4 regions of the Nocardia sp. CA-145437 genome follow, and region 4 is predicted to be linked to each of the others. Evidence: riboswitches for the same ligand, from Rfam matches in the RefSeq annotation. Region 4 holds a riboswitch; each other region holds the start of a gene.

Region 1 (5,188 bases), 1.7 Mb from region 4:
CGGGATCGCGACGGTGAGCCCGACGAACAGCAGGACCCGGGCGACCGCGGAAACCTTTGTGGGCCAGTCATTCCTGTCTCGCCAGGCGGCGAACACCACGGGCAGTCCCACCGCCATCAGGATCGCGCCGGCGCTGAAGGTCAGGTGGGCGGCACCCCAGGTGGCGGACTGTTCGGCCGCCTCGGAATGTTCCAGCGGGTGCAGGGCATTGCCCACGGCGAACAGCACGCCGCCGGCGATCAGCGCGCCGGCGCGCAGCCGCAGGTCCGGATCGGTCGCGGTGGGCATCATCGTCATCGTCATGGTCGTACTGTCGGCCAGGGCGATGCACCGCGACTTGCCGCCGACTTGCGGCCGAAACGGACCGTGCCCGCCGCGAGATTCGCGGCGGGCACGGTGCGGAATCACCGGCGGTGGTTCACACGCCCACGTGCACGGCGTGCTCGTCACCCTCGAGCAGGTTCTGCGGCTTGTCCCGAACCATGAACGCCGCGATCGGAACACACAGCGCGAAGAAGATCGCGCCGATCAGGAAGGCCACGTTGTAGGAGTGGATCGAGGCCCGCTCCATCACATGGTCGACGGTCATGTTGTTGCGCACGTACCGCTCGGCCACCTGCACCGAGATGGTGGTCAGCAGCGCGGTGCCGATGGAACCACCCACCTGCTGGGCGGCGTTCAGCAGCGCGCTGGCCACGCCCGAATCCTCGGCGTCGACCTGGTGCAGCGCGGTGGTCTGCATGGACACGAACAGCGCACCCATGCCCAGCGCGATCAGGATCATGGCGGGCAGCAGGGCGGTCGCGTAGCTGTCGCCGTACTCCAGCCGTGACAGCCACACCAGGCCCGCCGCGCCCAGCACCGAACCCGCCAGCATGAGCGGCCGCGGCCCGATCCTGGGCAGGACCGCCGAGGCGATACCCGCCGACACCACGATGCCGGCCGGGAACGGCAGGAACGCCACACCCGTCTTCAGCGCCGAGTAGTGCTCCACGATCTGCAGGTAGAAGCTCAGGTTCAGGAACATGGCGAACATGGCGATCGGCACCAGCAGCGCGATCAGATACGACCCGCCGCGGTTGATCTCACCCGGAATACGCAGCGGCAGCAGCGGATTCGCGGTCCGGGCCTCGATGGCCACGAACGCCGCCAGCAGCGCCACACCCACCACGAACAGGGCCAGCGTGGTGGAGGCGGTCCAGCCGTCGGAGGCCGCGCGGCTGAAGCCGTACACGATCGAGATCAGGCCGAGAGTGACGGTGACCGCGCCGGGCAGGTCGTAGCCGCCGGTGCGGGGCGCGGGCACATCCTTGACCACGAAGGCGAACGCGCCGACCAGGGCCAGCAGCGCGACCGGGGTGTTCACCAGCAGCGACCAGCGCCAGTTCGCGTACTCGACGAGCGCGCCACCGGCGATCAGTCCGAGCGCGGCGCCCGCCGCCGACACGCCGGCGAACACGCCGAAGGCCCGAGCCCGTTCCTTGGCCTCGGTGAAGGTCACCGACACCAGCGACAGCGCGGCCGGGGCCAGCAGCGCGCCGAACGCGCCCTGCAGCGCGCGGCCCGCGAAGAGTTCGGCCTGGTTCTGCGCGAGACCGGCGAGCGCGGAGGCCGCGGCGAAGCCGATCAGGCCGACCATGAGGATCCGGCGGCGGCCCAGGTAGTCGGCGAGGCGGCCGCCGAGCAGCAGCAGACCGCCGAAGATCAGGGTGTACGCGGTGAAGATCCACTGCTTGTCACCGTCGCTGATGTGCAGATCCTGCTGCGCGAACGGCATGGCGATGGTGACGATCGTGGCGTCCAGGACCACCATCAGCTGCGCCATGGCGATCACGCCCAGCGCCCACCAACGCCTGGAATCTTGTGCGGGACTTGCTTTTTCGTCTGTACCGAGAGCGTCCGTCGCTACGGTCATGAGCCTCTCCTCTGGATTCGAAGGCAGCTTCACCATAGTGACCCCAACCGACAATTGGCGTCAAGGGAAAAATGTCGCAGCGCGACAGTTGTCATACTGGGACAGGAAAACACATCAAGGACCTACGATGGAGGGATGTCGGAGTTGTCAAGTCACATCGGTGTGATCTCGCGTCACCGCCCCGGCCTGCGTGAGCGCAAGAAGCAGCAGACCCGGACCCGGATCATCGACGTCGCCCTGCGGTTGTGCGACGAACAGGGCTTCGACGCCACCACCGTCGAGCAGATCGCCGACGCCGCCGACGTCTCCCCGCGCACCGTGAACCGGTACTTCGAGAGCAAGGAGGCGATCGTCATCGCCCCCATCGAAGGCTGGGGACAGGCCCTCGCCGATCAGCTGCGCGCCCAGCCCGTCACCGGCGACGAGATGGAGGCGCTGCTCGGCGCGTTCCTGGCGGTCGTGGACCAGATCATCGACTCCGACACGCCCGTGCCCTTCCGCTGGTTCCAGCAGATGCAGCGCATCACCCGCGACAGCGTCGCCGTCCGCGCGCTCAGCATGGAATCGGCCGACACCAAGACCCGGGCCGTGTCCGAGGTGCTCGCCGAACGCCTGCGCCTGCCCGAGGACCACCTCACCGTGCGGCTCATCGCCACCACCTGGCACGGCATCGTGCGGGTCGGCATGGAATGCGAGTTCGACGACAGCGACGAGCTCCCGGACTGCACCACCGTCACCACCGCCCGCATGCTCGCCGACAGCGTCCAGGCGGCATTCGGCGAATTCCGGCGGGCCTGTTGCGGTGCGACAACGGTATTTCCCCCCGTAAACGGGGGAAATACCACCGAAAATGCGACAAACCCCACTGCGTAGATCGGGCCGGACGGCCGCTAGAATCCCGCATTAGGTCAAGAGCATCAGCGTTAAGGCCCCGGCTTGCTGATCGGCAACCCTCCAGCTGCGGTGGGGTGCTCCGGGTGCAGACCGGGCGTTCGAGGGCCGAACGCAAGCGCAACTAGGAGGTCTACCGAAATGTGTTGTTGTCGAAGCCCATTCGCTTCTCGATAACGTCAAACTTCCGCCATTCGGCGACCTTGTTTTTGGAGCAGAACACATGAGTGACTCGACCGCGCCCGCGGCCGTCCCCGCTGACGGCACCCTGGATCCGGCCAACTGGTCCTTCGAGACCAAGCAGATTCACGCCGGCCAGGCTCCCGATTCCGCCACCGGAGCCCGCGCCCTGCCCATCTACCAGACCACGTCCTACGCGTTCCGCGACACCGACCACGCCGCCGCGCTGTTCGGACTCGCCGAGCCGGGCAATATCTACACCCGCATCATGAACCCCACCCAGGACGCGGTGGAACAGCGCATCGCCGCCCTCGAGGGCGGTGTGGCCGCACTGCTGCTGGCCTCCGGGCAGGCCGCGGAGACCTACGCGATCCTGAATCTCGCCGAGGCCGGGGACCACATCGTGGCCAGCCCGCACCTGTACGGCGGCACCTACAACCTGCTGCACTACTCGCTGCCCAAGCTGGGCATCCAGGTCAGCTTCGTCGAGGACCCGGACGACCTCGAGCAGTGGCGCGCGGCGGTGCGCCCCAACACCAAGGCGTTCTACGGCGAGACCGTCGCCAACCCGAGCAGCTCGGTCCTCGACATTCCGGGCATCGCCGAGGTCGCGCACGCCGCCGGGGTGCCGCTCATCGTGGACAACACCGTCGCCACCCCGTACCTGATCCAGCCGCTGCGGCTGGGCGCGGACATCGTGGTGCACTCGGCCACCAAGTACCTGGGCGGGCACGGTTCCGCGGTCGCGGGCGTGATCGTCGACGGCGGCTCCTTCGACTGGACGGTGAAGAACGAGGCGGGCGAATCCCGCTTCCCCGGCTTCACCACCCCCGACCCGAGCTACCACGGCGCGGTCTTCGCCGACCTCGGCGCTCCGGCCTTCGCGCTCAAGGCCCGCGTGCAGCTGCTGCGCGACCTGGGCGCGGCGGTGTCGCCGTTCAACGCGTTCCTCATCGCGCAGGGCCTCGAGACGCTGAGCCTGCGCATCGAGCGGCATGTGGCCAACGCGCAGGCGGTGGCCGAGTTCCTCGCCGGGCAGCCCGGCGTCGAGAAGGTCTACTACGCCGGACTTCCCGCCTCGCCCTGGTTCGAGCGGGGCAAACAGCTGGCACCGAAGGGCGTGGGCGCCATCGTGTCCTTCGAGCTGGCCGGCGGCGTCGACGCGGGCAAGAAGTTCGTGGAGGCGCTGGTGCTCCATAGCCATGTCGCTAACATCGGGGATGTGCGCTCGCTCGTCATCCACCCGGCATCCACCACGCATTCCCAGCTGACCCCCGCCGAGCAGCTGGCTTCCGGTGTCACGCCTGGTCTGGTGCGGTTGGCCGTGGGCATCGAGGGCATCGGCGACATCCTGGCGGATCTGCGCGCCGGACTGACGGCGGCGGCAAGTTGACCGTGAACATCGAATCGCGAACGTCCCGGCACGCGGCGGAGCTGTTGCTGCCGCCGCCCGACGGGACGCTCGGGAGCATCGCCATCGGCGACGTGGAACTCGAGGGCGGGGCCGTGATCCCCGACGCCACGCTGGCCGTCCAGCGGTGGGGCGAACTATCGGCGAACGCGGACAACGTGGTGCTCGTGGAGCACGCGCTGACCGGCGACTCGCACGTGGTCGGCCCCGCCGACGTGCACCACAACCAGGCCGGCTGGTGGGACGGCATCGTCGGCCCCGGCGCGCCCGTGGACACCCGCGAATGGTGCGTCATCGCCACCAACGTGCTCGGCGGCTGCAAGGGCAGCACCGGCCCGTCCTCGCTGGCCCCGGACGGGAAGCCGTGGGGCACACGGTTCCCCGCGCTGTCCATCCGCGACCAGGTGACCGCCGAGGCCAAGCTGTTCGACCTGCTCGGCATCGACCGCCTGGCCGCCGTGATCGGCGGCTCCATGGGCGGGATGCGGGTGCTGGAGTGGATGATCGGCCGGCCCGAACGGGTCGGCGCGGCCCTGGTGCTGGCGGTCGGCGCGCGCGCCACCGCCGACCAGATCGGCACCCAGACCACCCAGATCGCCGCCATCAAGGCCGATCCGGACTGGCAGGGCGGCGACTACCACGGCACCGGGCGCGCGCCCATGACCGGCATGGGCATCGCCCGCCGCATCGCGCACCTGACCTACCGCACCGAGGGCGAGCTCGACCATCGTTTCGAGAACCACGGCCAGGGCGACGAGGATCCGCGCGCGGGCGGCCGCTACGCGGTGCAG
Region 2 (5,188 bases), 3.2 Mb from region 4:
CTGCCGGGCGAACCCCGCGCCTACACCCACGTTTCGGGCGCGGCCGAGCTGACCGTGGGCGCCCTGCTCGCGATCCCGCGCACCCGCGGCCTGGGCGCGCGGCTCGCCGCCCTGCTCTTCGTCGCCGTCTTCCCCGGCAACCTGTACATGGCCTACGACTGGCTGAGCAGCGACCGCGCCCTGCCGTTGAAAGCCGGTGCCCTGCTCCGCCTCCCACTGCAGATTCCGCTGGTGCTCACCGCGCGACGGGTGTACCGCGCCGCGCGGTAACCGGCCTCAGTCGGTGGTCTGGAACTCGTCGAAGGACGGGTCCGGCAGTTTGAGCTGGGCGTGGATATCACCGCCCAGCCCGAAATGCCCTATCGCGCCGCCGTAGTTCTGCTGGTAGCTCTGCCAGAGCACGACCACGCTGATGATGCGGTTCGCGCCCGGCAGCGCCGGATCCGGGAACGGGTTGGGCAGCACCGCACGATAGCTCGCCGTGCCGTGCTCGTCGGTGACGAACACATTGGGCACGCCCAGCGGCCCGGGCCGGGTGGGCGCGTCCGGGTCCAAGTCCTTGGCCCGCAAGGACATCACCGTGTACAGCGAATCCGGAATGAGCCCGGTGAACTCGAACCGGAACTCCGCCTGCCGCGCATCGTCCAGGTCCACGGTCACGTCCAGGGTGCCGCGTGCCCGCAGCCAGTCCCCCAGGGTCACCGGGCCGGTCAGCCTGCGTCCGTCCTCGGGCCGGAAATCCGGGATGGGCGTCTCGTGGAACGGGTAGCTCGGCCGCGTCACGCTCGCGGCCTCGGGGAGCTGATCGGGAGCGAAAACCACCGGATAGTTGTTGGCGGGCAGCGGGAGCGGCAGCGTGTGCAGGACCCCCGCCGCGTCCTCCGCCGACAACTCGTCGGGCAGTTCCCGCACGATCGTGTAGGCCGCCAGCCCACCGAAAGCGGGCACGGGGGTGCCGGCCGCGACGATGGCCCGCCCCCAGCGTCGGGTGACGGTGCCGCCGGGCCCCGGGACGGTCAGGTATCCCACGACGATGAAATCGCCGTCCGCGTCGAGCACTTCGCTCGGCGGGTAGAGCGGCCCCTGCGTGGTCGGGGTCAGTTCATAACGCTTGGTCACCATACGGAGAGCACCTCCTGGTCGGAGAGAAGGCGGCCGGGGTCGTCGACGGACGCGCCGACCCGGTCGGACAGGTGGATCCAGCCGGTGCCGTGGACGGCGAGCACCGCGTCGTCACCGCGATAGCCGGGGTGCGCGACGGCCCGCAGGAACGGCAGGTCGCTGGCGTGATCGCCGTAGCCGTAACTGTTCTCCCGCGCGATCGCGTGTTCGCGCAGGAACTCGGTGACGGCCGCGGCCTTGGCCTCGCCGATCATGGGCCGCCACACCTCGCCGGTGAGCACGCCGTGCTCGTCGGCGACGGGCACGGTGGTGATGACGTGGTCGGCCCCGACCGCCGTCGCCACCGGTGCGACGGCCGCGCCGAACGAGCCCGACAGCAGCACCGTGGCGTGCCCGGAATCGCGGTGTGCGCGCAGCCTTTCCACCGCATCGGTGTAGTAGACGGTGTCGCTCGCGGCGAATTCCGCGAACCAGCGCCGCCCGGCCGCGTCCAGCGCCGCGGCCTCGACTCCGCGATAGGCCCGGTAGTAGTGCCGATTCACCTCCTCCCGCGGTGTGCCCGCGGCGGCCCGTTGCTGGATCTCCCCGGTCAGGCGCGCGTATTCGCCGCCGTCGTCGCCGTTCTCGGCCAGCCAGAACCGCAGGAACGCGAACATGCTCTTGACGGTGATCAGGGTTTCGTCGACGTCGAAGAACGCCGCGCCCGCGCTCATGCCACCTCGTCGAGGTAGGCCGCGATCGCCTTGGCCGCCTTGTGCCGTTCGATCTGCGAGATGCGCTCGCTGGGCAGTGCGGCGTAGCCGATGCGGGTGGTGGCGACGGCGCGGCCGAGCTGGCGCACCTCCACCTCGATGCTGAATTCCAGCTTCCCCGGATCGTCGATGGACACCGGGGTCAGCGTGGCGTGCAGGGTGGCCGGCAGCGGGAACAGGAAGGACTTGAACTCCAATTCGATGCTGTTCCAGACGATGTAGAAGTGCTGTTCGGGCCAGCGGCGGCCGTACTCCAGTTCGAACGCGCCGAGGAACAGCTGGCGCACGGCCTCCACGATCACGATCCCCTGCACGTGCTCGCCGGTCTGATGGTCGAGCAGTAGTTCGTTGTCGCCGTGGATCCGCAGATCCGCCCGGAACGCGGTCTCCGATTCCCGGACCAGCTCGGCCAGCAGCACATTCGAGTGCTGATACTTGTGCACCTGGTGGCGCGGGGCCGGTTCGGCGACCGCCCCGGCCACCCGCAAACCCGCCGGGGCGTGCACGATCGCCACGTGCTCGACGTAGTCGAGATCGTGGCGGGTGACCCCCTGCCCGAGCCGCACGGTCAGCGGCACCTCCGCCGTCCGCCAGCGACCCGCGCGCAGCGCGGCCACCAGACCGGACACGGTGAAGGCGCGATCATCCGCGGCGATCCCGCGGAACCGATCGGCCACCAGCAGCACCTCGCCGACGGCCACCTCCGCCACGGTCGCGGACGCTGAATCGAGCTGAGCTACAGACATTTTCCCTCCGAGAACAAGACGCTTATGGCGACGCTCGCCGCCATCCGGTCGTCACCCGGAGCACCCCACCGCCCGGAGGGTTGCCGCCCAGCGAGCCGGGGCTTCGCGCTGGAACTCATGACCGTGAGCGAAACAGTATGGGGGGCAGATACTTTCGAGAATCATTTCAACCACGCCGATCGAAACCCGGCCGCGGCGGCCAGAACGGCGCCTGAAGCCGAGAGCGCCGCGACCGCCAGGGCCACCGCCGAATAGCCGTGCCGGGCCACGAGATTGGCCAGTTGCGGGCCCGCGCTCGCGCCGACGAACAGGGCGAAGGTGTACAGCGCGGTGGCCGCGCCGCGGGCCGCACCCGCGCGGACCGTGATCGTCTGGACGGCGGCGGGGGCGGCCACCGCGATGGCGGCGACGAACACGAACAACCACACCGCCACCCAGAGCCCGCCGAGCGGCACCGCGGTCACGGCCACGGCGAGCGCGGCGGTCCCCAGCGCGGCGACCAGCCGGGTGGCCGGGGCGATGCCGCCGAGCCGCCCGGCGAGCAGCGGAATCGCCACCATGGCGGGAATCGCGCTGGCCCGCAGGGCGAGCAGCGCGCCGTTGCCGGAGCCCACACCCTCGGGCGGGGCGAGCTGGATGCCGGTGTAGACGCCCACGAAGGAGCCCAGGATCGCCAGGCAGCTCAGATACAGCAGGGCGAGGCGGGATTGCCGGAGCAGATCCACGAACGGCGCGAACACCGACCGCGACGGCGCCACAGCGGTTCCCGCATCACCGTCGGCCGTCAGGGGATCCGCCGACCGGATCGGCGGTTGCAGCACCACCCGCAGCACCACGGCCGAAACCGCGAACGCGATCGCCCCGGCCACGAAGATCGCGTGCCAGCCCAGCGCGTTCCCGATGAGCTGCGCCAGCACCTGCGCGACCACCCCCGCCCCGAGGAACGAACTCGTCAGGCAGGTGAGCGCGAAGATCCTGCGCTCCGGCGCGATCCGCTCCGACAGATAGGCGAACGCCGCGGGGGCGAAGAACGACGCCGTGAGCCCCTGCAGGATTCGCGCCGACAGCCCGGTCACCAGCCCCGGCGCGGCCGCCACCAGCAGGGTGCTGACCACGGTGGCCGTCAGCCCGCCGACGATGACCGGCCGCCACCCCCACCGGTCCGACAGCGGTCCGGTCACCAGGAAGCCCGCCCCGTAGGCCAGCCCGAAGGCCGTGGTCATCCAGGTGGCCGCGGATGTGGACGTATCCCAGTCCGCCGCCAGCCGATTCAGCACCGGCAGCACCACGTACAACTGCCCGACCACGAGGATCCCGACCGCGCACACCGCCCCCACGGTGCGCCCGACCGGCGCCCACACCTCGGTTTCCGCGGGCGCGCTCATGACCGCACGACCCGGACGCGGGCAGGAAGAAGCAGCGAGGTGGTCATCGAATTCCTTTCGTGGACAACGGAGTCCACGTCTATCAATCCGAGACCACCGGGCACGACGGTTACGTGCGCGCTGATCCGAAGCCGCCGGCGGCTCAGGCCAGGACGAAACTCAACTGCGGTACGAAGTTGCCGCCCAGGCGGAACCACGTGTAGCCGAGCCACACGCCGGGGGTGACCTGGCGGATCTCGTCGTACACGTTCGGGGTCGGAGACGGGGCGTAGTCGAGGATCCAGGCGGGCCCGCCGTCGACGACGGACGGCCCGGCATAGACCGTGGCGGGCCAGGCTTCCAGACCTGCGGGGGTCAGGCGGTTCTGCACGTATCCGCCGGTGGGACCGGTGTAGAAGTCCTTGCCGATCCAGACCAGCGGTGTCCAGGACTGCCTCTGGAGGGGTGCGGCGACCCAGCCGTCCTTCGCGCCGACCGGGACGTCGCCGCGCGGGGCGTCCCGATAGATCGCGTCCAGCTGCTCGGGCGCACATGCGAACCGGAGCGAGTCCACAGTTGCTGATGTGTTGTCGGAGTTCAGAGCACAGCCGCTTCCATAGTCCGCGTCGGCGTGTGCGAACACCGGGACAATCAGCGCCAGCACCCCGAATCCGACCGGGGCGAGACTTCTTATGAGGACATTTCGGAAGATCTCACGGTATGCGCTCATGGTTGTCTCCACCGGAATGGTTCCCAACCCAGCGATTATCTTAGTTCGCCACAAAATAGCCGGTCAGTGCCGTCGCCGAACCGAGATCAGATCGACGCGTGCTTAACAGGAAATTGACAGGTTTCCGCTGGAAATGTCTCGAGCTTCGTGTCGATGTAATGGAGCATGAGCTCGATTCAGGCCCGCACCCCGCGCGCACGGTGGTCGTGGATCGCGACCGGAGGCCTCGTCGCCGTGGTCGCCTTGTCGGCGCTGGGCGCGCCCGCCGCCTTCGCCACCTCGCACGACCAGGCCGGTCCGGGTCGGGCGCCGGAGGCCACCGCGGCGGTGGCCGCGCCGCATCCCATCTCGGTGACCGCCATCGCCCAGCAGATGCAGACCGCCATCCAGGCGGCCTCGCCGGGCACCACGGTCGGGATCGACGTGGTGGACACCACCACCGGGACGGCCATCGCCAGTCTCAATGCCGACCAG
Region 3 (5,188 bases), 960 kb from region 4:
TCGGCGCAGCCGCCGCTCATCTCGTTCAATATCGCCGAAACCTCGTCCAGCATCGAGGCCATGCTCGGGGCCGAATCGGTGGTGGTGCACTTCCTGGGCGAGCATCAGAAGCATCTGGCGCAGCGGTTCAGCCGCTCCGCCGAGGAGCGCTTCACCGACAAGTCCTTGTGGGCCACGCTCGGCTCCGGCGAACCCGTCCTGCACGGCACCCCGATCTGGGTGCGCGCGACCGTGCACCAGCTGATCCCGATCGGCGATCACACGCTGGTGATCGGACTGGTCACGCAGGTGCACGACAACACCGAGAGCTCGCCCGCGGCCGGCCCGCTGGTGTACTACAACGGCGCCTATCACCGCGCCGAGATCGCCGACTGACCTCAGGCCGCCGAGGCCGCGGTGCCGATGCCCAGCGCCGCCAGGATCGCCGCGCTCGCCTGTTCCAGCCGGGCCCGGATCCGCGGCCGCCGCAACAGCGTGACCGCGCGGGCGGCGGCCACCGCGAGCAGGATCATCTCGATCGCCGCGATGCTGGATTCGATGGCGCCGAGGGTGAGCGTGTTCAGGAAAGTGACCTCGTTCAGGAACTGCGGCAGCACCGCGAGGTAGAACAACCCCACCTTCGGGTTGAAAACACAGGACAGCAATCCGGCAGCGAACGCCGAGCGCATCGACGCGGGCATGCCCTGCGTCACCGCGGCCTGGGGCTCGGCCTCCGCGTTCCGCGCCCGCCGTTGCTCGACCAGCGCCCGAATCCCCAGGTACAGCAGGTAGATTCCGCCGATCACCTTCAGCGTGCGATACGCGGTGGCCGACTGTTCCAGCAGCGCCGCCACCCCGGCCGCCACCACCGTCGCCCAGACGATCCCGCCGAACGCCGAGCCCACCGCCGCCGCGATCCCGGGTCGCGGTCCGGCCATCGAGAATCGCAGCACCAGAAAGGTATCGGGGCCCGGCGTGAGCGCCAGCAGCACGCACAACCCCGCGAAACTCAACAGCAGCGGAAGACTCATGCCCTCCATGGCAACCCAGGACAGCGCCGGGACGCAAGCCCGATAACCATGAAGTCCGCCACCGCTGACATGCCCCCGACGAGCATGTCAGTGGCCGCTCGGGCCACACCCCGGGTAACCCGACGCAACCAACTGATCTCGTGCGATGCGGGTAACTCACCGGGTGCGTCCACCGTTGTCCCGAGGCCGAACCGCTGGCACGGCTGCCAACTCCGACGGCTCTCGGCCGCCCGCTACATACGCGGAGAGGTGGAGTACTCCGCACCGAGTTCACGGAACAGGTCGGTGTTCATCGTGAACGCCAGTCGCGCCTCGTCGAGCACGCGATCGACCTCGGGACCTTCGAGGGGAAGCTGGTCCAGGGCCTCGCGGTACTCGCGCTTGAACGCGGCCGGATTGGTGATCTCGTCGAAGACGTAGAAGCGCACGCCGTCGCCCTTCTTGGGCAGGTCCCACAGCTTCTCGGCGGTGCCGCGGATGACCTGGCCGCCGGAGAGATCGCCCAGGTAGCGGGTGTAGTGGTGGACGACGTAGCCGGCCGGCCACTCCTGCGCGCACTCCTCGATGCGGGCGGCGTAGGCAGCGGTCGAGGGCAGCGGCTGCAGCTCGTCGCGCCAGTTCGCGCCGCCGAGGTGGGCCAGATCGGTCTCGAGCGCGGCCAGGCGCGCCAGTTCCGGCTTCACGAACGGGCCCGCGACGGAGTCGGAAGCCAGTGTGGTGGAGTGCTTTTCGAGAGCCTCGTAGACGAACCAGAGCTGCCCGGTGTAGCGAAGGAAGGCGTCGACGCCGAGCTGACCGGTGAGCATGTCACGCATGAACGTGGAGTGCTCGGCCTCGTTGTGCTGCTGCTCGGTCGCGGTGCGAATGAGCGTCGAGAACGGGGCGGCGGTGTCCGTGTCCAACATGGTCGGGCTCCTCGTGGTCAACTCCGGGGGCACCACACTTTGGCTACCCTAACTTCCTCATCGACCCTACGCCCCAGCAACGATCGCGCGATTCGAACTTTGCGGCTCACCCACTCCAACTTTCGGATGATTTTTCCGCCCTGCCGGTGCCGTTGGTCACACCGCGTCACCACCGCCGCCGGGGGTTGACAAGCCCGCGAAGCGTCTGCCAGTCTCTGCAATCAGGTCATGAGTACCAGCGCTAAGCCCCGGCTAGCTGGTCGGCAACCCTCCACCGCGGCGGGGTGCTCCGGGTGACGACCGGGCCGTCGCCCGACCGGGCACGGCAAGCGCGGACTCACGATCGATTCCTGTCTTCCGATCGCGTGGTCCCCTGAATCCGATGGGATTTGTGATGACCGCTTTCGCCGACCAGACCTGTGCTCCCCTCGCCACCGTGTCCGGCTGTGACCTCCGGGTTCCGCTGGTCCAGGGCGGGACCACCGGCTACGCCAACTTCGACTACGCCGCCAGCGCCCCCGCGTTGCGGCAGGTCACCGACCGGGTCGCCGATCTGCTGCCGTTCTACGCCAGCGTGCACCGCGGCGCCGGGTACGCCTCCCGCGTCTCCACCGACTGCTACGAGTCGGCCCGCGGCTCGGTCGCCCGCTTCCTCAACGCCGCCGACGACCAGGTCGTGGTGTTCACCCGCAACACCACCGACTCGCTGAATCTGCTGGCCGCGTGCGTGCCCGGTGACACCGTGGTGCTGGATGTCGAACACCACGCCAACTTCCTGCCCTGGACCCGGCACGGCCGCCGCGTGGTGCCGGTCGCCGACACCATCGAGGAGACCATTCAGCGGCTGGTCGCGGAACTGTGCTCGAAACCCGCTGCGCTGCTGGCGGTTACCGGCGCCTCCAATGTGACCGGCGAACTGCTGCCGCTGGAACGGCTGGCCTGGATCGCGCACCAGTGCGGCACCCGAATCCTGGTCGACGCCGCCCAGCTGGCCCCGCACCGACGGATCGACCTGCGCACCACCGGCATCGACTACCTGGCCTTCTCCGGGCACAAGGCGTACGCGCCGTTCGGCGCGGGCGTCCTGGTCGGCCGCCGGGACTGGCTCGACGCCGCGGAGCCATACCTGGCTGGCGGCGGCGCGGTGCGTTCGGTCGCCGCCGACCGCGTGGAGTGGGCGCCCGCGCCGCAGCGCCACGAGGCCGGTTCCCCGAACGTGCTCGGGGTGGCCGCCCTGGCCGCCGCCTGCGACGCGCTCGCCGAGCTGGACGAGACCACCGTCGTCGAGCACGAGCAGTACCTCACCCACCGGCTGCGCTACGGGCTGAAAACCGTTCCGGGCGTGAACTTCCTGCGGGTGTGGCGCGACAGCACCGACGCCGTCGGCATCGTCGCCTTCACGGTCGACGGATTCGAGCCCGGCCAGGTGGCCGCGTATCTCTCCGCCGAGCACGGGATCGGGGTGCGCGACGGACGGTTCTGCGCGCACCCGCTGCTGTCGCGGCTCGGGGTGGACGCCGCGCTGCGCGCCAGCATCGGACTCGGCACCACCGCCGCCGACGTGGACCGCCTCATCGACGCGATCGCCACCCTGGTCGAGCATGGTCCGAGCTGGGATTACGCCCGCACCGACGGCCACTGGAACCCGGTCCCGGAAACCCGGCCCTTCAGCGGTTCGGCGGACGGCGGAGCGCCCTGCGGATTCTGAATCGCGGGAGCGGGTCAGGGCACCATGTAGCGAGCCGCGAGCTCCTCGACGAACGGGTCGTCCTCGCTGACGGCTTCGAGCCGGTCCAGATCGTTCTGGACCGATACCTGCCGGGTGTCCTGCCGCTCCGGATCGGGCGGTCCGTCCTCGTCGAGCTGGCGGATCAGCTTGTTCCGCACCCGTTCCTTCAGCGATTCGCTCATATCAAGAGCATCCTCCGCCTCAGACGGGCGCGATCCAGGTACCCCATGGCGTGTTCCGGACGACCGTGAACACGACGAGGAAGGCCACCGCGATCCACAGCGCCGACCTGGGCAGGATCCGCGGTAGTCGCGGCGGCGTCGCCCGGCCCCGCCAGGCGCGCACCAGCCAGGTGCCCCACCAGGCGAGGAAGCCGAGCGTCAGCGGCAGCAGCAGCACATTGCTGTGGATGGCGTCGAGGAACCGGCCATCGGTCAGATTGTGCAGGCCGCGCAGGCCGCCGCACCCGGGACACCAGTACCCGGTCAGTTCGTAGAACGGGCAGAACCCGTAGGCCCCCTGCACGTGCGGGTCCCGGAAGTGCAGCAGCGCCAGGCCGCCGGCGACGGCCGCGCCGCTCAGCAGCGGGAGTCCGACGCCGAGCCGTCGCGGGCGCGTAGGCCCTGGTTCGGCTCCCGCCGTCGGTACTGCTGCCGTGGTGTCCACGAGAATCAACGGTAGCCGGGCCACCGCCCACCTGCCAGGTCGCGCCGAACTTCGCACCCGGTGGCACTGGTTCACACCCGATTGTGTTGCGGCCTCAGCGGATCGGGGCGCGTTCCACGACCGGGGCGGTGAGCACGCCCGCGAGCATGTCCACGATTTCTCCCCAGGCATCCACATCCCCCGCGGCGACCTTGCCCGCCTCGACCGCGCGTTCGTGATCGGCCAGTAGCGCGAACAGTACGGTCGGCAACGCGCGCAACCGCCGCAGCCGCAACCGTTTCGGCAGGTCGGCGAGTTCCCGATCGAGCTGCTGCATGATCACGCGCACCGAGGTGCGCTGGGCGGAGGCCAGATTCGCGGCGTCGGTGACGGCTCGATGGGTGTGGATCTGTTCCAGGAAGCGGGCGTAATGGTGGATCCCGTGCCGGTCCCCCAGTTCGAGCATGGGGATGACCAGTGCTTCGAGCAGGTCGTGGACGCTGGTCACGCCGGTCCCGGCCTGCTCGGCCAGCAATTCGAGGCGCCGGATCTCCAGGGTGGCGAGCCGGTGTTCGACCACCGCCTCGATGAGCCCGTCGCGGGACCCGAAGTGGTACTGGACCGCGGAATTGTTGCGCTGTTCGGCGACCGCGGCGATATCGCGCAGCGGCACCGCCGGCCCGCGCTCGGCGATCAGCTGTTCCGCCGCCAGGATGATGCGCTCGCGCGCCCCCGTGACTGCCATTCGAGTACCGCCACCCTCCTTGTCCACAGTCTGCACTGTAGCCGTTCACCTGGGGATAAAGAACTTCTCCTTGACGGTTAAGAACTAATGCTTAAAAGTGTCGAGTGACTGTCGCCACCCTCGAAGGACTGATTGAGCGATGATCCTGGACACC
Region 4 (5,188 bases):
AGAAGGGCATGCGCGCGGACATGCCGCTGACCTTCGTCGCATTGGAACAGGAGGCACGACGGCGTGGCTGAACCACGGGGACCGCTCATGAGTCCGGGCTTCTGGCTGCACCACGCCGCCCTGGAGTGGCGGGCGACGCTGGAACGCAATCTGCGTCCGCTCGGACTCACGCCGACCCAGTTCAATCTGCTGGCCTCGGCCGGGTGGTTGGGCCGGGCGGGGGAGCTGCCGACCCAGCAGCAGGTGGCCGACATGTCGGGCGCGGATCGGATGATGGCGTCCAAGGTGATTCGCGGCCTGGAGGAGCGTGGCCTGCTGGCGCGGTGCGCCGACCCGGCCGACGCTCGCGCGCTGCGCATCGAACTCACGGCGGAAGGCCGGGAATTGGCGAGCCGGGGCGTGCGGATCGCCGTCGACACCGACGAGCAGCTCTTCGGCATAAACGGCGACCTACTGCGCGAGCAGCTGAAACCGATTGCCGCGCACCGGCTCCCGAACTGACGCCGCCGCTCTCGGATGGCGCCCACCACGGCAGATCTCGGTAGCGGGGCAAAGAACCGCGGAGTGCTGACGCGGTGCTGGAGGACCTCGAGCACGAGTTCGGCGATCCTTCGCCGCGCGCGGAAGCCATCCGCGCGAGCCAGCGATACGGCTGTACTCGGGCGGTCAGCCCTTGACCAGGATGGCCCGGGTGTAGAGCAGCGCGAAGCCTTGGCGCTGGACGTTCTGCTGAGATTTGGAGCCGGGCTGGGTGGTGACCACCGCCATGTCGCAGCCGGCGGCGGCTGCCTCGGCGAGGCGGGCCGACAGCAGCGACGATTGCACGCCGTGCCGCCGATGCGCGGGATGGGTTGCCGCGCCGGTGAGTTGGGCGATGCCGTCGGACATACGCAGGCTGGCGCCGCCCGCCACGCGGCCGTCACGCCGGGCGAGATACCTCTGGACACCCGCCGCGCCGGTCAGGTCGCGCATGGCGTTGGCGATGATCTCGGCGGGGAATTCCTCGTGCGAGGCGACGCCCTGGGTGTCGGGGTGGGCGAAGCCGTCCGCGACCACGGTGAGCCAGATGTCGAATTCGTCTTCGCCGCTGGGCATCACCTCGACGCCCGGCGCGACGTCCGCCGTCCGGGGCGCGCCCAGTTCGCGGCCGAGCACGTTCTCGAACGACACCAGCCGGTACCCGCGGCCGGTGAGCAGTTCTCCGATGCCGGGGTCGCCGAGTTGGGAGACCTCGGCCTGCACGGGCGTCTCGCGGGCCGCGAACAGCCGCTCGATCTCGTCGAGTTCGGCCTCGTCGGGAATCCCCGCGAAGCCGAGTCCGGCGATCTTGTTCAGCGGTGACCCGTCCTCGGCGAAGGACGCGACCCCGCCCGCGAGGGGGATCACGAAGCCGGTGTCCGGTTCGAGCCGGGCCGCGGCGGCCGCGCTGCCCTTGGCGATCAGCTCGGTCTCCACCCGCTCGACGCGGGCGGCCAGCTCGCTCCCGCAGAACAGCGTTCCCTCATCGCTCGGCATGGGGTCGAGCCTAGGTCGCGGATCGGTGGCCGCGCCGCTGATTTTCGCGGTGCCGCCCGCCGCGGTGGGCGGTTGCCGGGGTCACATCGTGGCGGTCGAGGCGCGGGGCGGGGACGGGCGGGCCGTAGGGTCGGAGCGTGGCTGTTGATGATTCGAGCGGTTCCGCCGGTGGTCTGGTGGTCGGGTTCGACCTGGATATGACGCTGATCGATTCGCGGCCGGGGATCGCCGCGGTGTGGGACGCGGTAGCCGCCAGGACCGGGGTGGTTATCGATTCGGAGCTGGTGGTGTCGCGGCTGGGTCCGCCGCTGGCGCACGAGGCGGCGCAATGGTTCCCGGAGCACGAGGTGCCGGGCGTGGTGGCCATGTACCGGGAGATGTATCCGGAGCTGGCGGTGCACGCGTCGGACCATCTGCCGGGCGTGGTGGACGCGCTGGCGGCGGTGCACGAGGCCGGGGGCCGGGTGCTGGTGATCACCGCCAAGAACGGCCCGCACGCGCAGCTGCATCTGGACCATCTGGGGCTGGCGGTCGACGAACTGGTCGGCGGCGCGTGGGCGGAGGAGAAGGGGGAGGTGCTGCTCCAGCGCGGCGCCTCGATCTATGTGGGCGACCATCTCGGTGATGTGCGCGCGGCCAAGGTGGCGGACGCGACCTCGGTGGCGGTGACCACCGGACCGTATGCGGCCGAGGAGTTGTCGGCGGCCGGCGCGGACGTGGTGCTGCGGGACCTGACCGAGTTCCCGGCCTGGCTGACCGCGCATCTGACGTAGGGGTTGGTGGCCGCATCAGCGGGGCGATGCGGCCGCCGGGGTAATTCGCGGGGGCTACAGGGGAATTCCCGGCGGTGGGGCCGGGTGGCGTTTGGCATCAGGGTGATTCGAACGGTGTCGGCCGCCGGTTGTCACGGCTACCTTTCTGGACACGGTCACGAGTATCAGCGTTTTTCGAGCCCCGGCTCGCTGATCGGCAACCCTCGCGTGGGCGGTGGGGTGCCCCGGGTGACGACCAGGTGATGTCCGCCGGGCATCGCAAGCGCCAGACCGCGCCCTTCGCGTCGCGGTCGTGTCCCCATGCCCGGCCGCGTGCCGGTGCGCGAATGTAGAGGTAGCAATGAGCAGGATCTGGTCCCGGTCGCGTGTTCTCCGGGTCGCGGTGGGTGTCGGTGCGGCGGCTCTGGTCGTGGGATCGGCGACGGCCTGCGGCGGCCGCGACGCGCCCGGAAGTGGTTCGGACACAGTGTATTTCGGAGTGTCCGGCCCGAAGACGGGCGGCTCGGCCGAGTACGGCCGGCTCTGGCAGCAGGGGTTCGACCTGGCGCTGGACGAGATCAACGCCGCGGGCGGGATCGACGGCAAGAAGGTCGCGCTGAAGTGGGAGGATTCGCAGTCGGATCCGAAACAGACGGTGCCGATCGCAACCAAGTTCGTCGGCGACCAGTCGATCATCGCCGAGCTGGGCGACTTCTCCTCGCCCGCCTCCATCGCCGCCTCGCCGGTGTACAACCGCGGCAAACTGGTGCAGTACGGATTCACCAACTCCTCGGTGGATTTCACCAAGGGCGGCGACTATTCGTGGAGCCCGTCGATCACCTTGGACGTGTTCCAGGAGCGCAATGCCGAATGGGTGAAGTCCAAGGCCAAGAAGGTATCGGTGGTGTATCTCGAAACCGACTGGGGTAAGCAGGCTTTCAAGTTCTTCGAGCAGTTCGCCAAGGAGAAGGGCATCGAGATCGCCTATTCCTCGCCGATTCTGCCGGACTCGCAGGACTTCCGGCCGGTGCTGATCAAGGGCCGCGACGCCAACCCGGACGCCTTCGTACACCTGGGTTACGGGCCGGACGGCGCACTGGTGGTCAAGCAGCTGCGTGACGTCGGGTTCACCGGACAGTTCTTCGGTGGCCAGAACACGCCGCAGTTCATCGATCTGGCGGGCAGCGCGGCCGAGGGCGACATCGTGAACGGCGTGTTCACCCCGTCGGATCCGAGCCCGAAGATCCAGAGCTTCGTCACCAAGTTCAAGGCCAAGTTCAACACCGACCCGGGCGACTTCAATGTCTACGCCTACGACGCCCTCAACGTGCTGGTGAAGGCCGCCAAGGCCGGCGGGGCGACCCGCGAGGGCGTGCTGAAGGGCCTGCGTGAGGTCAAGGACTTCGACGGCATCGGTCTGGGCACCTTCGCCTTCGATCAGCAGACCCGCCGCCCGAGCGGTGTGAAGCCGATCGAACTGGTGCTGCAGAACGGCAAATTCGTGCCGGTCGGAAGCAAGAAGTAGATGTTCGACACGCTCATCGCGGGCTTGGTCCACGGCAATGCGTACGCCCTCATCGCCGTGGGCATCACCCTGATCTTCGGGGTCAGCAATGTCATCAACTTCGCGCACGGCGCGATCTTCGCGTTCGGTTCGGTGCTGGGCTGGTGGCTGATCGCCCAGCACGGGGTGCCGTGGTGGGCGGCGCTGGTCGTGGTGGTGGCGGTGACGGCGCTGGTCGGCGTCGCCATCGATGTGCTGGCGGTGCGGCCGCTGCGCCGCGCCCCGGCCATCGCCGCGCTGCTGGCGACGGTGGCGGTGGGGCTGATCATCGAGAACGTGGTCGCCCTGGTGTTCGGTCCGGACACCCGGCCGTTCCCGCAGGTGCTGTCCACCAATAATTTTCAGGTGGGCGGGGTGCGGTTCGGCACCTCGGACGTGGTCATGTTCGCCAGCACTCTCATCGTGATGGCGGGGCTGTGGGGGTTCCTACGGTTCAGCCGCCACGGCCTGGCCATTCGCGCCACCGCGCAGGATCCGGACGCCGCCGCGCAGATGGGCATCGGGGTCGGCCGGGTGCAGTCGCTGGCCTTCGCCATCGCCTCCGGGCTGGGTGGCCTGGCGGGCATCTTCGTCGGCCTCTACAACTCGAACATCTCACCGACCAGCGGCGGCATCGTCGGCATGACCGGGTTCGTGGCCGCCACCATCGGTGGGCTGGGCTCGATTCCAGGCGCGGTCGTCGGCGGTTTCGTGCTCGGCCTGGTGGAGGCGTTCGGCATCTACTGGTTCGGTGACGGCTATCGGGATCTGATCACCTTCGGCCTGCTGGTGATCTTCCTGGTGCTGCGGCCGGGCGGCCTGCTGGCCCGCCCGCCCGCCATCGAATCCGAGCCGATGACCGGCACGTTCCTCGGCTCCGGCCGGGAACCGCGGGTGCGCTGGTGGCATGCGCTGATCGCGTTCGCCGTTGCGGGCGTGGCGATTCCGCTCGTCGCGGACGACTACGGCATCTCGGTGGGCACCCAGATCCTGGCCTACGCCATCATCGCGGTCTCGATGACGCTGGTGGCCGGGTCGGCCGGGCAGCTGGCCATCGGGCAGGCGGGGCCGATCGCCATCGGCGCGTACACCTCGGCGGTGCTGACGGTGTCGCACGGCTGGGCCTTCCTGCCGGCCATCGTGGCCGCGGGGATCGTCGCCGCGGTGGCGTCCTCGGTGCTGGCCGCGCCGCTGTGGCGGCTGGGCGGTCACTATGTGGCCATCGCGACGCTGGGCATCGGCATCGTGACGGTGGCGATCATTCGCAATTGGGAGCCGGTGACCCGCGGCAGTTACGGCATCTTCGGGATCCCCGCGCCCAGCCTGTTCGGCTACGAATTCACCACGCACACCCAGATTTTCCGGCTGGAGCTGGCAG

The links. A riboswitch is a leader RNA that binds a small molecule or an ion and turns the genes downstream of it on or off. The one in region 4 is predicted to bind S-adenosylmethionine.
Region 1: linked by a shared signal. The riboswitch ahead of ACQPYY_RS05000 (bifunctional o-acetylhomoserine/o-acetylserine sulfhydrylase) and the one ahead of ACQPYY_RS31845 (ABC transporter substrate-binding protein) in region 4 are both predicted to bind S-adenosylmethionine.
Region 2: linked by a shared signal. The riboswitch ahead of ACQPYY_RS11990 (AfsA-related hotdog domain-containing protein) and the one ahead of ACQPYY_RS31845 (ABC transporter substrate-binding protein) in region 4 are both predicted to bind S-adenosylmethionine.
Region 3: linked by a shared signal. The riboswitch ahead of ACQPYY_RS01930 (aminotransferase class V-fold PLP-dependent enzyme) and the one ahead of ACQPYY_RS31845 (ABC transporter substrate-binding protein) in region 4 are both predicted to bind S-adenosylmethionine.

The regions. Positions count from the first base shown of each region.
Region 1 is NZ_CP191204.1:1,148,114-1,153,301, reverse strand. It holds gene ACQPYY_RS05015 (hypothetical protein) at 1-303, opposite strand, end outside; gene ACQPYY_RS05010 (MFS transporter) at 419-1,915, opposite strand; gene ACQPYY_RS05005 (TetR/AcrR family transcriptional regulator) at 2,051-2,788, shown strand; SAM riboswitch class IV at 2,822-2,933, shown strand; gene ACQPYY_RS05000 (bifunctional o-acetylhomoserine/o-acetylserine sulfhydrylase) at 3,030-4,379, shown strand; gene metX (homoserine O-acetyltransferase MetX) at 4,376-5,188, shown strand, end outside.
Region 2 is NZ_CP191204.1:2,635,017-2,640,204, reverse strand. It holds gene ACQPYY_RS12005 (DoxX family protein) at 1-270, shown strand, start outside; gene ACQPYY_RS12000 (hypothetical protein) at 277-1,122, opposite strand; gene ACQPYY_RS11995 (HAD family hydrolase) at 1,116-1,835, opposite strand; gene ACQPYY_RS11990 (AfsA-related hotdog domain-containing protein) at 1,832-2,620, opposite strand; SAM riboswitch class IV at 2,634-2,743, opposite strand; gene ACQPYY_RS11985 (MFS transporter) at 2,782-4,005, opposite strand; gene ACQPYY_RS11980 (hypothetical protein) at 4,148-4,714, opposite strand; gene ACQPYY_RS11975 (hypothetical protein) at 4,880-5,188, shown strand, end outside.
Region 3 is NZ_CP191204.1:419,024-424,211, reverse strand. It holds gene ACQPYY_RS01945 (flavin reductase family protein) at 1-375, shown strand, start outside; gene ACQPYY_RS01940 (LysE family translocator) at 378-1,010, opposite strand; gene ACQPYY_RS01935 (heme oxygenase (biliverdin-producing)) at 1,244-1,915, opposite strand; SAM riboswitch class IV at 2,140-2,253, shown strand; gene ACQPYY_RS01930 (aminotransferase class V-fold PLP-dependent enzyme) at 2,310-3,623, shown strand; gene ACQPYY_RS01925 (hypothetical protein) at 3,638-3,826, opposite strand; gene ACQPYY_RS01920 (DUF2752 domain-containing protein) at 3,846-4,310, opposite strand; gene ACQPYY_RS01915 (TetR/AcrR family transcriptional regulator) at 4,405-5,034, opposite strand; gene ACQPYY_RS01910 (SDR family oxidoreductase) at 5,174-5,188, shown strand, end outside.
Region 4 is NZ_CP191204.1:6,875,591-6,880,778, reverse strand. It holds gene ACQPYY_RS31865 (SRPBCC family protein) at 1-71, shown strand, start outside; gene ACQPYY_RS31860 (MarR family winged helix-turn-helix transcriptional regulator) at 64-501, shown strand; gene ACQPYY_RS31855 (GNAT family N-acetyltransferase) at 667-1,494, opposite strand; gene ACQPYY_RS31850 (HAD family hydrolase) at 1,653-2,288, shown strand; SAM riboswitch class IV at 2,442-2,559, shown strand; gene ACQPYY_RS31845 (ABC transporter substrate-binding protein) at 2,629-3,792, shown strand; gene ACQPYY_RS31840 (ABC transporter permease) at 3,793-5,188, shown strand, end outside.